Regions from separate parts of the Paenibacillus xanthanilyticus genome, predicted to be linked through region 1. Evidence: predicted binding sites of a transcription regulator. Region 1 holds the regulator's gene; each other region holds the start of a gene.
What was found. The regulator Rex, encoded in region 1, represses fermentation and respiration genes when NADH is low (regulators of the CRP and FNR family bind a similar motif). The targets are predictions, from matches to a motif close to TTGTGAAATATTTCACAA.
Positions count from the first base shown of each region.

Region 2: a site for Rex is predicted at 1,522-1,539, ahead of ACFSKT_RS11950 (DUF438 domain-containing protein). Genes of this name have one in related genera too.
Region 3: a site for Rex is predicted at 2,406-2,423, ahead of ACFSKT_RS25235 (formate/nitrite transporter family protein). Genes of this name have one in related genera too.

Region 1 is NZ_JBHUHA010000001.1:1,966,316-1,970,492, forward strand. It holds gene ACFSKT_RS08125 (hypothetical protein) at 1-247, opposite strand, end outside; gene ACFSKT_RS08130 (cell wall elongation regulator TseB-like domain-containing protein) at 561-1,091, opposite strand; gene ACFSKT_RS08135 (amidohydrolase) at 1,091-2,392, opposite strand; gene ACFSKT_RS08140 (redox-sensing transcriptional repressor Rex) at 2,373-3,032, opposite strand; gene dinG (ATP-dependent DNA helicase DinG) at 3,029-4,177, opposite strand, start outside.
Region 2 is NZ_JBHUHA010000001.1:2,829,730-2,833,906, forward strand. It holds gene ACFSKT_RS11940 (hypothetical protein) at 1-772, opposite strand, end outside; gene ACFSKT_RS11945 (DUF2249 domain-containing protein) at 787-1,392, opposite strand; gene ACFSKT_RS11950 (DUF438 domain-containing protein) at 1,605-2,834, shown strand; gene ACFSKT_RS11955 (TIGR04053 family radical SAM/SPASM domain-containing protein) at 2,998-4,101, shown strand; gene ACFSKT_RS11960 (nitric-oxide reductase large subunit) at 4,115-4,177, shown strand, end outside.
Region 3 is NZ_JBHUHA010000002.1:1,826,882-1,831,058, forward strand. It holds gene ACFSKT_RS25220 (PAS domain-containing sensor histidine kinase) at 1-227, opposite strand, end outside; gene ACFSKT_RS25225 (response regulator) at 235-888, opposite strand; gene ACFSKT_RS25230 (GAF domain-containing protein) at 924-1,382, opposite strand; gene ACFSKT_RS25235 (formate/nitrite transporter family protein) at 1,577-2,347, opposite strand; gene ACFSKT_RS25240 (Crp/Fnr family transcriptional regulator) at 2,478-3,182, opposite strand; gene pflA (pyruvate formate-lyase-activating protein) at 3,460-4,177, opposite strand, start outside.

The sequences.
Region 1 (4,177 bases):
CCGAATTGCCTTTCTCCGCGATCGTGTCATACACCTTTCGAATGTTAGCCTCCGGCGTCAGTGTTAGCTGGACCGTCACGTTCTCGCGGTCGACGATCGGCGTAGCTGCGGTTACGCCCGGCACTTCTTTCACGATCTGCTCCAAAGGCTGGACCGTCGCCACGTTACGGTAGGCATACCATCCCCCGACAAGCAAGGATGCGGATAACACGGCGGTCATCAATGTTGGTACGACTTTTATTCTCATGGCTGAAAAGCCCCCTCTCGCAGATTCGGTCTATATAATTCCTTCTAATCCGATAGAAATATCTAATCCGTATCAAAAAGTATAACACACGTCATGGACCGAGCGTGCGTGTAAGTGCTGGCAGTGCTGGCAGCCTTCACATCCGCTCTATCGTCACTGCTCTGTCCGCATCCTCTCAACCTGAACTTTAGTTTATCGCATTCCGCTCGATTATTCATGAATCAAAATGTTCCACGGCACGATGTTCCACGCCGAGTATGCCCTTGAGTATGCCAAAAAAAGCCGCTGCGTCTGCAGCGGCTTACGTCCGTGATTATTGTTTCGGCAAGTTATAGGTGATGATATAACCGCCATCGTTGTACCGGTAAAAATCATAATAATACATCAGCTCGCCGGATTGATCCCGCGCGTAGAACAACTCCCACACCGGCTGGCCTTCCAGCATCCCGAGCTGCATTTGCTTCAGCTCCGCATCCGGCTTCCCTTGGAAAAACTGCTCCTTCAGTTGGGCTCTGATGACGCTGTCCCTCTTCTTACGCACGATAAACTGGTCCAGCTTCTCCCCGGTCAACCAGACGACGGCATCGTCCCCATCCGCGTCCTTCCCTTCGACAACCCAAGCCGTCGTATCCCACACGTACTTGTAGGCATCCTTTGTCGAGACAAGACCGGCCATCTGTTTGGCTTGCCACTTCGCTTGGTTCTCTTCCTTCCACCGCGGGCCTTGAACGTGCATGTAATAAGCGTTAAGGCCGATCAGCAGCGTCACCGCGACGACCGCTGAGAATAACGCAATTCGCACCGGCGTCCAAAACGGAAGACGTTTGCGTCGTACGGTCCGCATTAACGGGCCAGCAACCCTTCAAACGCGCGTTGTGCCTCGGCCATAATTTTCTGCTCGTCGAGCAGCGTGCACACGCCAGATTTCACGACCTGGCGGCCATCGACCCAGACATGCTGCACGTCGCGGCCGGAGCCGCTGTACACGAGATGCGAGACGATTTCCGTCTGCGGGTAAAAATGCGGTTGTTCCGTATTAATGGCAATAAAATCGGCTTTCATGCCGGCTTTCAGCGCGCCGATCTCATCCGCTTGCCAGATCGCCCGGGCGCCATAGACCGTGCCCATCCGCAGCGCTTCCATGGCCGGAATCGCCGTTGGATCGCCGGATACGCCTTTATGGATCAGCGCCGCGATGCGGATCTCGTCGAACAGATCCAAGTTGTTATTGCTCGCCGCGCTATCGGTGCCAAGCGACACGGTCACACCGGCCTTCAGCAGCTCCGGCACGCGCGCGATGCCGCTCGCCAGCTTCAGGTTCGACGCCGGGTTGTGGGAAATCGCCACACGGCGTTCGGCCAGCAGCGCAATCTCGTCGTCGTTCAGATGCACGGCATGCGCCACGAGCGACGGCCGCGAGAAGAAGCCCAGCTTATCTAGATGCTCCACCGGACGGGTACCGTAATCGTTGACGTTCTGCTGCACTTCTGCCGCGGATTCGGACATGTGGGTATGAAGCGGCACATCCAGCTCATGCGCCGCGGCTACAATACGTTCAATGTAATCCGGCGGACACGTGTAAGGCGCATGCGGCGAAAGCATCGTCCGAATCCGTCCGTTTGCTTGACCGTTCCACTCTTTGGCGAACTGCTTCGCTTCTTCGAGCTTCGCGGTTTGCTCCGCCGGCGAGCAGAGGCCGATCACACCGCGCGTCAGCACGCCGCGCATCCCCGACTGCTCCACGACTTTGGCCAAAATCGGCATCCGGTCGTACATGTCCACGAACGTCGTCGTGCCGGACTTCAGCATTTCGATCACGGCCAGGGCATTCCCCCAATGCGCGTCTTCGTCGTTGAACTTGCCTTCCATCGGCCACATTTTATCCTGCAGCCACACCTGCAGCGCTTCGTCGTCCGAATACCCCCGCAGCAGCGACATGGCCGAATGCGCATGCGTATTGATCAGTCCCGGCATGAAAACCAGACCTTGGCCGTTGATGCGTTCCGCCCCTTCGGGAATCGGCGTTGGCGCTGCCTCACCTATGTATGTAATGCGGTCGTTCTCCACGACCATATGACCTTTCACCCAAGGCTGATTATCGTCCATCGTGACGAACGTGCCGTTCTCAATCCACAACCGGTTCATTCTCGGTCTCTCCTTCTTTCTCCAAATAGTACGCCAAACTGAGCAGATCCCGGGTAAAATCCGCGTAGTGAATGCGAACGTGTTCGGGTACGCGCAGGATGACAGGCGCGAAGTTCAATATCCCTTCGACGCCTGCCGCCACGAATCGATCGGCCACGTTCTGCGCTTCGAATGCAGGGACCGTAATAATCCCGATTCGGATGTTCAGTTCTTTCACTTTCTCGATCAGACTATCCATGGGCAGTACGGTCAAGCTGTTGATTTTCGTGCCGACGATCGGCGCATGCGCGTCGAATACCGCCGTTATTTTCATATTATCCTTCAAATACGTATTATAATTGCACAACGCGCGGCCTAAATTACCAGCGCCGACCAACCCGACGCTCAGCGGCTGATCCAACTTCAAAATTTGCCTGATTTTCTCGATCAAATACGAAACGTCATAGCCGATGCCTTTGCGTCCGAATTCTCCGAAATAGGCCAAATCCTTACGAATTTGCGCCGGATTCAAGTCCAGTTTGTTACCAAGCTCCTGGGAAGAGACGGTTTGAATATCGCGCTTGTGCAAATCGCCGAGCACTTGAAGATAGACCGGCAGCCGGCGAACGACGGCTTCGGAAATTTTGAACGTCTTAGTCATGTGCGGACCTCCTCTCCTGCTTTGGTGGATAGCCAATCGCGGATGCGCGGCACGATTTGATCCAAATGCATCGTCTCGATTTTCGGACCCGGCAGCGAATAAAGAAAGTATTTGCCATAGTAGGTATCGATTACGCGCGTATCATAGATGAGCACGATTCCTTTGTCCTTCGAGGTGCGGACGAGCCGGCCGAAGCCCTGCTTAAACTTGATAACGGCTTGCGGCACCGACAATTTCATGAACGGATTCTGCTTCTGCTGCTGCAGCATTTCGGATTTCGCTTCGATGAGCGGATGATTCGGCGGCTGGAACGGAAGTCGGACGATCGCGAGGCACGTCAGCGCATCGCCGGGGATATCGACGCCTTCCCAGAAGCTGCTCGTGCCCAGCAGTACGGATTTGGCCTGCTGTTGAAACCGCTTGGTAAGCTTGCTCCGGTTGCCGCTGTCGATGCCTTGCCCAATCAGCTGAATGCCGCTTGCTGCAAGCAGTTCCTTCAACGGATCGTATACCTGCTTCAGCATCCGGTACGAAGTGAACAGCACGAGCATCCGTCCTTTCGTCTCGACCGCCGTATCCGCAAGCGACTTGATCAGCAGCTCGTTAAAGTGAGGATCGCCTGCCGCCCCCTTCAATACAGGCAAATTGCGCGGGATGACAACGAGCGCCTGTTCTCTGTAGTTGAACGGAGACGGAAGTTGAACCGTCTTCAGTCGGCCATTCTTCTCGTCTTCGCCGAGCCCGAGCTGTTCCGCCGCATATTGGAACGACTTCTGCACCGATAGCGTCGCCGATGTAAGCACGACGCTTTTCTTGGCGTCGAAGAAGTGGGTGCGCAGCTGCTCGCTGACATCGGCCGGCACGGCATAAAGATGGATGGATTTTGCCCTGAAATTCGTGTTTCCCTCCAGCCAATACACCATATCAGCCTTGTCGGCTTTCATGAAGGTGCGAAGCTCGTCGCGTGCCCGTGTCAAATCCTTGACCGTCCCGCTCAAGTCCGTCACCATCGCGACGATCGCCGAGTCGTCGACTTCGTCTTTGATTTCACCGAACACTTTATCCAGCGTTCGCACGATTTTGCTCAAATGCCCGTGAATGCTTTCCTCCACGATTTGCGCGTCGCCCCAGCCTTTCGGCAAATT
Region 2 (4,177 bases), 860 kb from region 1:
CGGTCATGAACGCGCCATACAACCCGAAAGCCAGCACGAGGAAACCGATGGACACGGCCTGAGGCCCGCCTCCGCCGCCGAGAAGGAAGGTCTCGGCCCCCGCGATGACCCCCAAGTTGATCAGGACGATGATATAGCCTTGCAGTCTCGTCGAATGTCCATGGGCCAGATAAAACATCGGCAGCATCTTATAGCTGAATCCCGTAATGAGCAGCCCGAACCAACCGATCAATCCCATCCAGATATGCGCGGCTAATAGCCGGTCATGGCCTTCCAGCCAAATCGGGAACGCGAAGTTTAATCCCATTACAGTCCCGATCACGGCCGTCAATAGTAAATATACAAGCGCGCATGCCGTGCTTATCGTTACCGCATTCCATTGCCGCGCTTGAAGTATCGTCACCCCTACGTTCCCTACGAACAACCCAATGCCCAGCAAGGTCAGAACCGCGCCTGCCGCCAGCAGCGGCACGTTAACGGACGCAAATCCGGCAAGCAGCAGAATCGTCCCCAAGGTAAAGCCGACATAGTGAAGATAGCCCAGCTTGACGCTGTAAATCCGGCGCTGCAGCACGACGTCCATCAACTGATATACGGCTCCCATCGCAATCATCGTCGCCCAGTCCAAAATCAGCAGATGGGCGCGGAACCATCCATCCGGACTGCGGATCGGTTCGATCATCCACGCGCCCAGCGTAAACAAGGACAACGCATGGTAGAGAATGAAGCTAATCATACCCGTTGCAATGAATAACAATGGGAGCCGAAACATCGGAACCACCTCGTTTATTTATCCGTTTTCGTGATCATCAGCTTGGCCGAGCCGTCCGGCTGCATCTCGATTCGATAGCCGAATCCGAGCTTCTGAAGCTCTTCGATCAAGAACATGGGCACCCGGTCATTGTGGATCAGGACGCGGTCGCCCGGTTCACATTGTTCTAACGCCTTAAGCGTTCGGACCATAGGCTGGGGCGGCTCAAGCCCTCGATTGTCCAGCTCGATCAATCGACCGTGTTCGGCGTCGCCAAGAGGAAGCTCGTGCAGAGCAGCCGGATGCGTGGACGCTCCCTCCTCCGTCGCGCCTTCATCGACCGTCCCTTCCTCTACGTTCGCGAACCGCAGCAAATCAAGCTCCTCCAGTCTGGCCTTCCCTTGGCTTTTGTGCAGGAAGCCGACGATCCAATGATCCGGCGCGACGGATTGCACGCGGTTCCTATAGCCTTTCATTTTGAGAAGGCCCAGCAAAGGAGTCGGTTTGATGGTGGCATGCAGCACGAATATCTGATCCTTCTGCAGCCTGTTCACGGCATTCATAATAAGCTGGAAAGGCTCGAGTTTCTTGCGAAGATGCGGCCTTACGTCCAATTGGGCAATCCGGTCTGCTCCCTCCAACGCTTTTCCCTCCCCCTCCTACTTCATCTTCCCGATGCGGGTCGTGATAAGCCAAGTATAGTCCATACCGAAGCAATGTTTTGTGAGCCGCATCACAGTACGATCCTGATCAATGGATACTTCCGCCATTTGTGATACGCATCACGTTACCCATCCGGCGAATGTGTTACCATTCCGTTGATAATAATTCTCATCAGTACGGGAGGTTCCTTATGAGCGAGCTCATTAATAATCGGGAGCAATTCAAAGCGCATCATGCAGCAACTCGCGACACGCTGCTGAAGAACATGGTGCAGGATTTGGTCAACGGCAAATCCGTGGAGGAGGTAAAGACGCAATTTGATGCTGCGGTCGGAAGAATTACGGTGGAAGAAGCGGCGGAGCTGTCACGGCTTCAGAAAGAACTGCTGGCAGCCCGTGCGCTTTCCCCGGAAGAAATAACCCGATTAGCCGATGCCCATCTATCCATTATCGAGGGGAAAATCGTTGGCAACGAAAGTACAGCCGACGAGCCCGGGCACCCCATCCATACTTTCAAATTGGAGAATCGGGCCATCGAGAACGTCATCGAGCAGCTGACTTCCGTCATGAACGCGTTTCAGGGCGAAGATTCGCCGCCGAACAAATGGGCCTTACACGAAGTTGTCAACGCTTTGTTGGACATCGACAAGCATTACACGCGCAAAGAGCAGCTCCTATTCCCCTATTTAGAGAAGTACGGCATTACCGGGCCTTCCGTGAACATGTGGAGACTGGACGATTATATCCGCGATTCGTTGAAGGAGGCGAAGCGAAAGCTCGTCAGCTACTCGGGGGATCGAATGGCCGTCATCAAGGAACTTGAATTTGCCGTCGAGCAAATCAGCGGGATGATCTACAGAGAAGAGAACATCCTTTTTCCGATGGCGCTGAGCAATTTAACGGAAGATGAATGGGTCAAAATCGCTCGGGAAAGCGACGATATCGGCTATTGCCTAGCGGCACCGGAGACGAAGTGGAAGCCGACCAGATCCTACGTGGACGGGCACGCCATCACCGGAGGTTACATCAAGATGGAAACGGGCGTATTGTCCTTAAAGCAGCTGGAGCTGGTCTTCAATCATCTCCCCGTCGATATTACCTTCATCGACCACGAGGATATTGTTCGCTATTTCTCGCATGGTAAGGAGCGCATATTCGCGAGGACCAAGGCGGTCATCGGTCGGACGGTGCAAAACTGCCATCCCCCGAAGAGCGCGCATATTGTTGAAGCGCTGCTGGACGATTTTAAATCGGGGCGAAAAGATAGCGAAGATTTCTGGATCCGAATCCGCGATAAGTACGCGTACATTCGTTATTTTGCCGTGCGGGACGAGAAGGGCGACTACATCGGGACGCTTGAGTTCACCCAGAATATCGAGCCCATTCAAGCCATTGCAGGCGAGAAACGAATTCGATCGTAATTCAAGTCTCCTCGCGTTTTACCCATCAAGAAACCGTCACAACAAGGGTGAAGAAAGCATGTAACGTCTGCATTTGTGATCTGGCACACATTGCGATGCAGGCCCCTTCCCTATAATGAGACGAACGAAGTTACTACTCCATAAGAAAGGAGCGATAACCGGGATGCAGCAGCTCCGTTCACGAAACTACGACCAATATCCGTTTATCGTCATCTGGGAGGTCACGCGCGCTTGCGCGCTCAAGTGTCTGCATTGCCGTGCGGAAGCGCAGTACAAACCCGATCCCAGACAGCTTACTTTTGAAGAAGGCAAGCTGCTGATCGACGAGATTGCCCGAATGGATGAGCCTCTCTTTGTTTTCACTGGCGGCGATCCGCTGATGCGTCCTGACTTATTTCAACTCGCGGAATATGCCATTAAAGAGAAGAAGCTCCCCGTATCCATGACGCCGAGCGCCACCCCGAAGGTGACGAAATCCGCGATCGAGAAAGCGAAGGAAGTCGGCTTGTCGCGTTGGGCGTTCAGTCTGGATGGTTCAACAGCGGACATCCATGACCACTTTCGAGGCACGAAAGGCTCTTATGATTTGACGATGCGGGGCATTCGCAGCCTGCAGGAACTACAAATTCCGATCCAGATCAATACGACCGTTTCGAATTACAATCTGACGGATCTGCCCAAGATCGCGGAGAAAGTCGGCGAGATGGGAGCCGTGCTATGGAGCTTATTCTTCCTGGTCCCCACTGGCCGCGGCATGCAGAAAGACATGATTCTGCCTCGGCAGCACGAAGAAGTGATGCACTGGCTGTACCAACTGGGGAAGTCCGCGCCTTACGGCATCAAATCGACGGAAGCCCCGTTCTACCGCCGCGTCGTCACGCAAGCCAAGAAGGCCGAAGCCCTTCAGGGCGTTCATCCCGCTCAATCTGGCCCCAAGCGCTTCGACGTACTCGGAAGAGCGCCCAAGGGCGTGAATGACGGAGACGGCTTTGTCTTTATCAGCCATGTCGGGGACGTTTATCCGAGCGGGTTCCTTCCCGTCGCGTGCGGGAATATTCGCCAGGATTCCTTGCTGGATATTTACCGGCATTCCCCGGTCATGAAGGAGCTTCGCGACAAATCGCTGCTGAAAGGGAAATGCGGCGCATGCGAATTCAAAGAACTATGCGGCGGCTCCCGCGCGCGGGCTTATGCGACAACCGGGGATTATCTTGCGAGCGATCCGGCATGCGCCTACATGCCTGCGGCTTACCGAGACCTTTCATAAAGGAGTAGAAGCGATGCAGTATAGAAAACTATGGTTGGCCTTAGCGCTCGTCTTCATTGGATCTTTCGCCGTTCTC
Region 3 (4,177 bases), on a different contig from region 1:
CGCGGGTACTTCGAAATTTCGCAAAATTTTTCGTTCACGTATTGAATTTTGCCTCTATGGTCCGTGACGGCGACGATCGAGGATGCGTCGAGCGCCGCTTTGACGTCGGCGAGCTGTTTGAGGGACTGTCTCAACTCGGCGCGGAACGCGCCTTCTCCCAGCTCCTCGTCCAAGCGGGCGAGCAGCGCCTCGACGTGCTCGGCGATGACGTCTCGTTCCGGATACATCGGATCGTTAGTCAAACTGCAGCAGTCCTTTCTTCATCGCGTATTTGATCAGCTCCGGCCGCGTTTTCAGTCCGAGCTTCTCCATGACGTTGCTCTTGTGGGTTTCCACCGTCTTGACGCTAATCACGAGCTGCTCGGCGATTTCTTTGTTCGCGTAGCCTTGAGCCGCCAGCGCCAGCACTTCCTTCTCCCGCTCGGAGAGCGTATCGAATACGTCCGAGCTCTCGCCTCGCTTCATGCGCTCCACGTATTCGTTCATGAGCCGCTTCGTGGCGGTCGGATACAGGTAGGCGTCGCCCTTGGCGACGGAGCGGATCGCGGTGAGCAGCTCCTCGTGCGGCGCGCTCTTGAGTACGTATCCGGCGGCGCCCGCGTTAATCGCCCGGAACAAATATTCATCGTCGTCGTGCATGGTCAAGATGAGAACGGCCGTCTCCGGCATCCGTTCCTTGAGCTCCGCGGCGGCCGTCAGGCCGTCTTTGCCATGAGGCATGCTCAGATCCATCAAGATGACATCCGGACGCAGCGATTCCGCCGCGCGTATGCCTTCATCGCCGTCGGAAGCTTCGCCGACGACCTCGATATCGTCCTTGCCGCCGAGCAGCAGCCGCATCCCGGAGCGAACCATGGCGTGATCGTCCACGATCAAAATTTTTATCATTCCGATCCCTCTTTCCGCTGTTCACGCAGCCCGCTCTAACCGAAGTCGCCGTCAAGGAGGCCGGTTAGCAGCCCCGAATCTCGGAATTCCTCCCCGATTCGCGATATCGCGAACTTCTCGTAGGCTTCCCTTCCTCTCCTGCCGAACAACAGGATGCCGGCTGCCGGACCCGTGTCGCTCTCGATCAGCGGACAGGCGATACCCGACGCGAGCCGTTCGGCGAGCATGACGGGACACGCTTCCAGCAATTCTGCGTTTTCTCCATCGTTAACAGTGTATACCGTCCCGTGCCGCAGCACCATACCGCCGAGTCCGACCCCCGGTTTAATTTTCATCTGCCCGACTTTCCCGTTGCGACCGCCGAGGACGATCTGCCAGCGCATGGCGCGGTCGTCCGACGCCGGAAGCGCGATCGCGGCGAAGTCGCTGCCGTTGCGCTCCCGAAGCCGCTCCAATTCCAATGCCAGGTGCTCTCTTATATTCGAACCGTTCACTGGTTTTTCACCTTTCTTTCCGCCGGTTGACCCAGGTTCAGTTATTTTCTATCTATATTGTAAAAGTTCCGCGGGAACTTGTATGTAAGGGAACTCCCCCATTCACCGCTCAGGGAATTCCGCAAGTGAAGAACGCAACAAGCGGCGGCGCCCGAGAGTCGATCTCGCTGGCGCCGCCGCTTGCGCAAGGACGGTTATGATTTTCGGATATAAGCGAGGGCGTACAATCCGCCGACGAAGAGCGAGCCGCCGACCGCGTTGCCGAGGTACACGGGCACGAAATTGTACAGCCAATCGAGCCATCCCGCTTCGCCCGCGAAGATCGCCGCAGGAATCAGGAACATGTTGGCGACGACGTGCTGGAAGCCGAGCGCGACGAAGGCCATCGTCGGAAACCAGACCGCTACGGCGAATCCCGCTCCGTCCTTCGAGCCGTTCGCCATCCATACCGCTAACGAGACGAGCCAGTTGCAGCCAATGCCGGATATGAACGCGACGAGGAACGACTCCTCCAGCTTGCCGCTCGCCAGCGCAACCATTCGCGCGAGCGCCGGACCGTGTTCGGTCAACCCCGCGAGATGTCCGAACACGTAAGCAACAAAGAGCGCCCCCGCCATATTGCTGACGGTGATCACGCTCCAATTCGCCGCCCACTTGCGCCAGGTCAATTTGCCCGCAAAGCAAGCGAGCGGGACCGCCATCATATTGCCGGTCAGCAGCTCCCCGCCTGCGCCTAGACAAAGGATCAGGCCCAGCGGGAACACCGCCGCGCCGATGAAGTTGTTCATGCCGCTCCACGATTCGGGGATGCCCGCGCTCACCTTAATGGCGAGCAGAAAGCCGAGCGCGATGAAGGCACCGGCCGCGAAGCCGAGCACCGCCTGGGCTCGAAGCGGCAGCGACGCTTTCTTGACGCCCATCTCGACGGCAAGATTGGCTAATTGTTCCGGTTTCGTGTATCCCATTCTCTATCTCCCCCCGCTCTGTTATGAGCCGAGTATACGCCCGCAGCCGGGGGAGAAGCTGTGAAATTTCTCACGTGCGGTTGCCGCACCGGTCATCCCTTGCGCCCGTCATCGTCCTTTTTGATGCTCCCTACATGCGGCAAATCTCTTTCGGACAGTTCTCGCAATGGCATACATCCCGCAAATAATGGAGATCCTTGATCAAGAAGTGTCCGTCCGCGTATTGAATCACGTCTTCCTTCTTCAGGTCGCTCAGCATCCGGTTGACGCTCTCGCGCGTGGCGCCGATCATATCGGCCATCTCGGTATTGTTGATCTTCAGGTCGATGAAGATGCCGCCGTCCTTGTCTTTGCCGTACGAATTGCTAAGCCGGATGAGCAGCGAGCACAGCGCGCCGGTCTTGCCGAACATCATCAGATCGCGGAATTTGGTCTGTGTCAGCCGGTGCATCAGCCCCATCCATTTCATAAACTCCACCGCCAAATCCCCGTGCTGCCACAACAGCACCTCGAGGTCTTTGCGCTGAATGACGCCGACTTTCGCATCCTCGGTTACTTCCGCGCTGAAGCCGTGCACGGAGTCCTGGAACGGGTCCACTTGCCCGATGAGATCGCCCTTCTGATGCAAGTACAGCGTCAGCGTCCGACCGCTGTCCGACGATTTGGTCGTCCTGACCCGGCCGCCGAAAAGAAAGAACAATTTATCCGCCTTATCGCCTTCCCAAAACAGACAGCTGCCTTTCTCGACCTGTTTGATATACATGATGCCCTTAAGCAGTTCGAAGCTTTCATTTGACAAGATCGGCTCCAAGCCCTCCGCGCGATTCACCATCATTCCCATTCTCATCCGTCCCCTTTCAAGCCCCGACCGGCTTCCTTGTTGCCTCTATCATATCGCGGCGCGGCCTTCGCCGAACATCGGGGGCTCCACTGATCTTTGCGGCGGGTTTCCCCCCGCTTCGCTGTGAGGGAAATCACAATTTAGACAGGTAATTTGCTCCAATCGCCTTCTTATTCCACCGAACGTATGCGGGAAAACCCTGATAACCCCGGCGGATCGCCGGAAGGTACCTACGCAAAAAAGGCGCAAAATGCGCCTTCTTTGCCAACTATTACAGCACGATATGTTTCCTGGCCCGGTCGATGACTTCCCTGGCCCGCCGAATGTCCCGTTCCGTCGGAGTCGGCACGCCCTCCAGCGGGTATTCGCGGCCGAGCGCCTGCCACTTGTAGACCCCCATGCGATGGTAGGGCAGCAGTTCGAGCTTCTCGACGTTGGAGAGCAGCGAGATGAATTCGCCCAAGGCGTTCAGATCCTCCGCATTATCCGTAATGCCCGGAATGAGCACGTGCCGGATCCACGCCGGCTTGCCGATCGTGGACAGCCAGCGGGCGAATTTCAGAATGCGGTCGTTCGGCTGGGAGGTCAGCCTTTCGTGCTTCTTCTTGTTCATCTGCTTCAAATCGAGCAGCACGAGGTCGGTATATTCCATCAGTGTCGCCGCGTGGGACGTCTCGCAGAATCCCGAGCTGTCCAGCGCGGTATGCAGCCCGAACCGCTCCTTGCACGCCTTGAACAGCTCGGCGACGAAAGGGGCCTGCAGCGTCGGTTCTCCGCCCGTCACCGTAATGCCGCCGCCCGAGCCTTTGTAATAGGCCAGGTACGGCTCGATTTCCGCTAAAATCTCCTCCACCGTGACTTGGCGGCCTCCTGCCGTGTCCCAAGTATCGGGGTTATGGCAAAACTGGCATTGCAGCGCGCAGCCCTGCATGAACAGGACGAAGCGGATGCCGGGGCCGTCCACCGTCCCAAAGGTTTCCATTGAATGT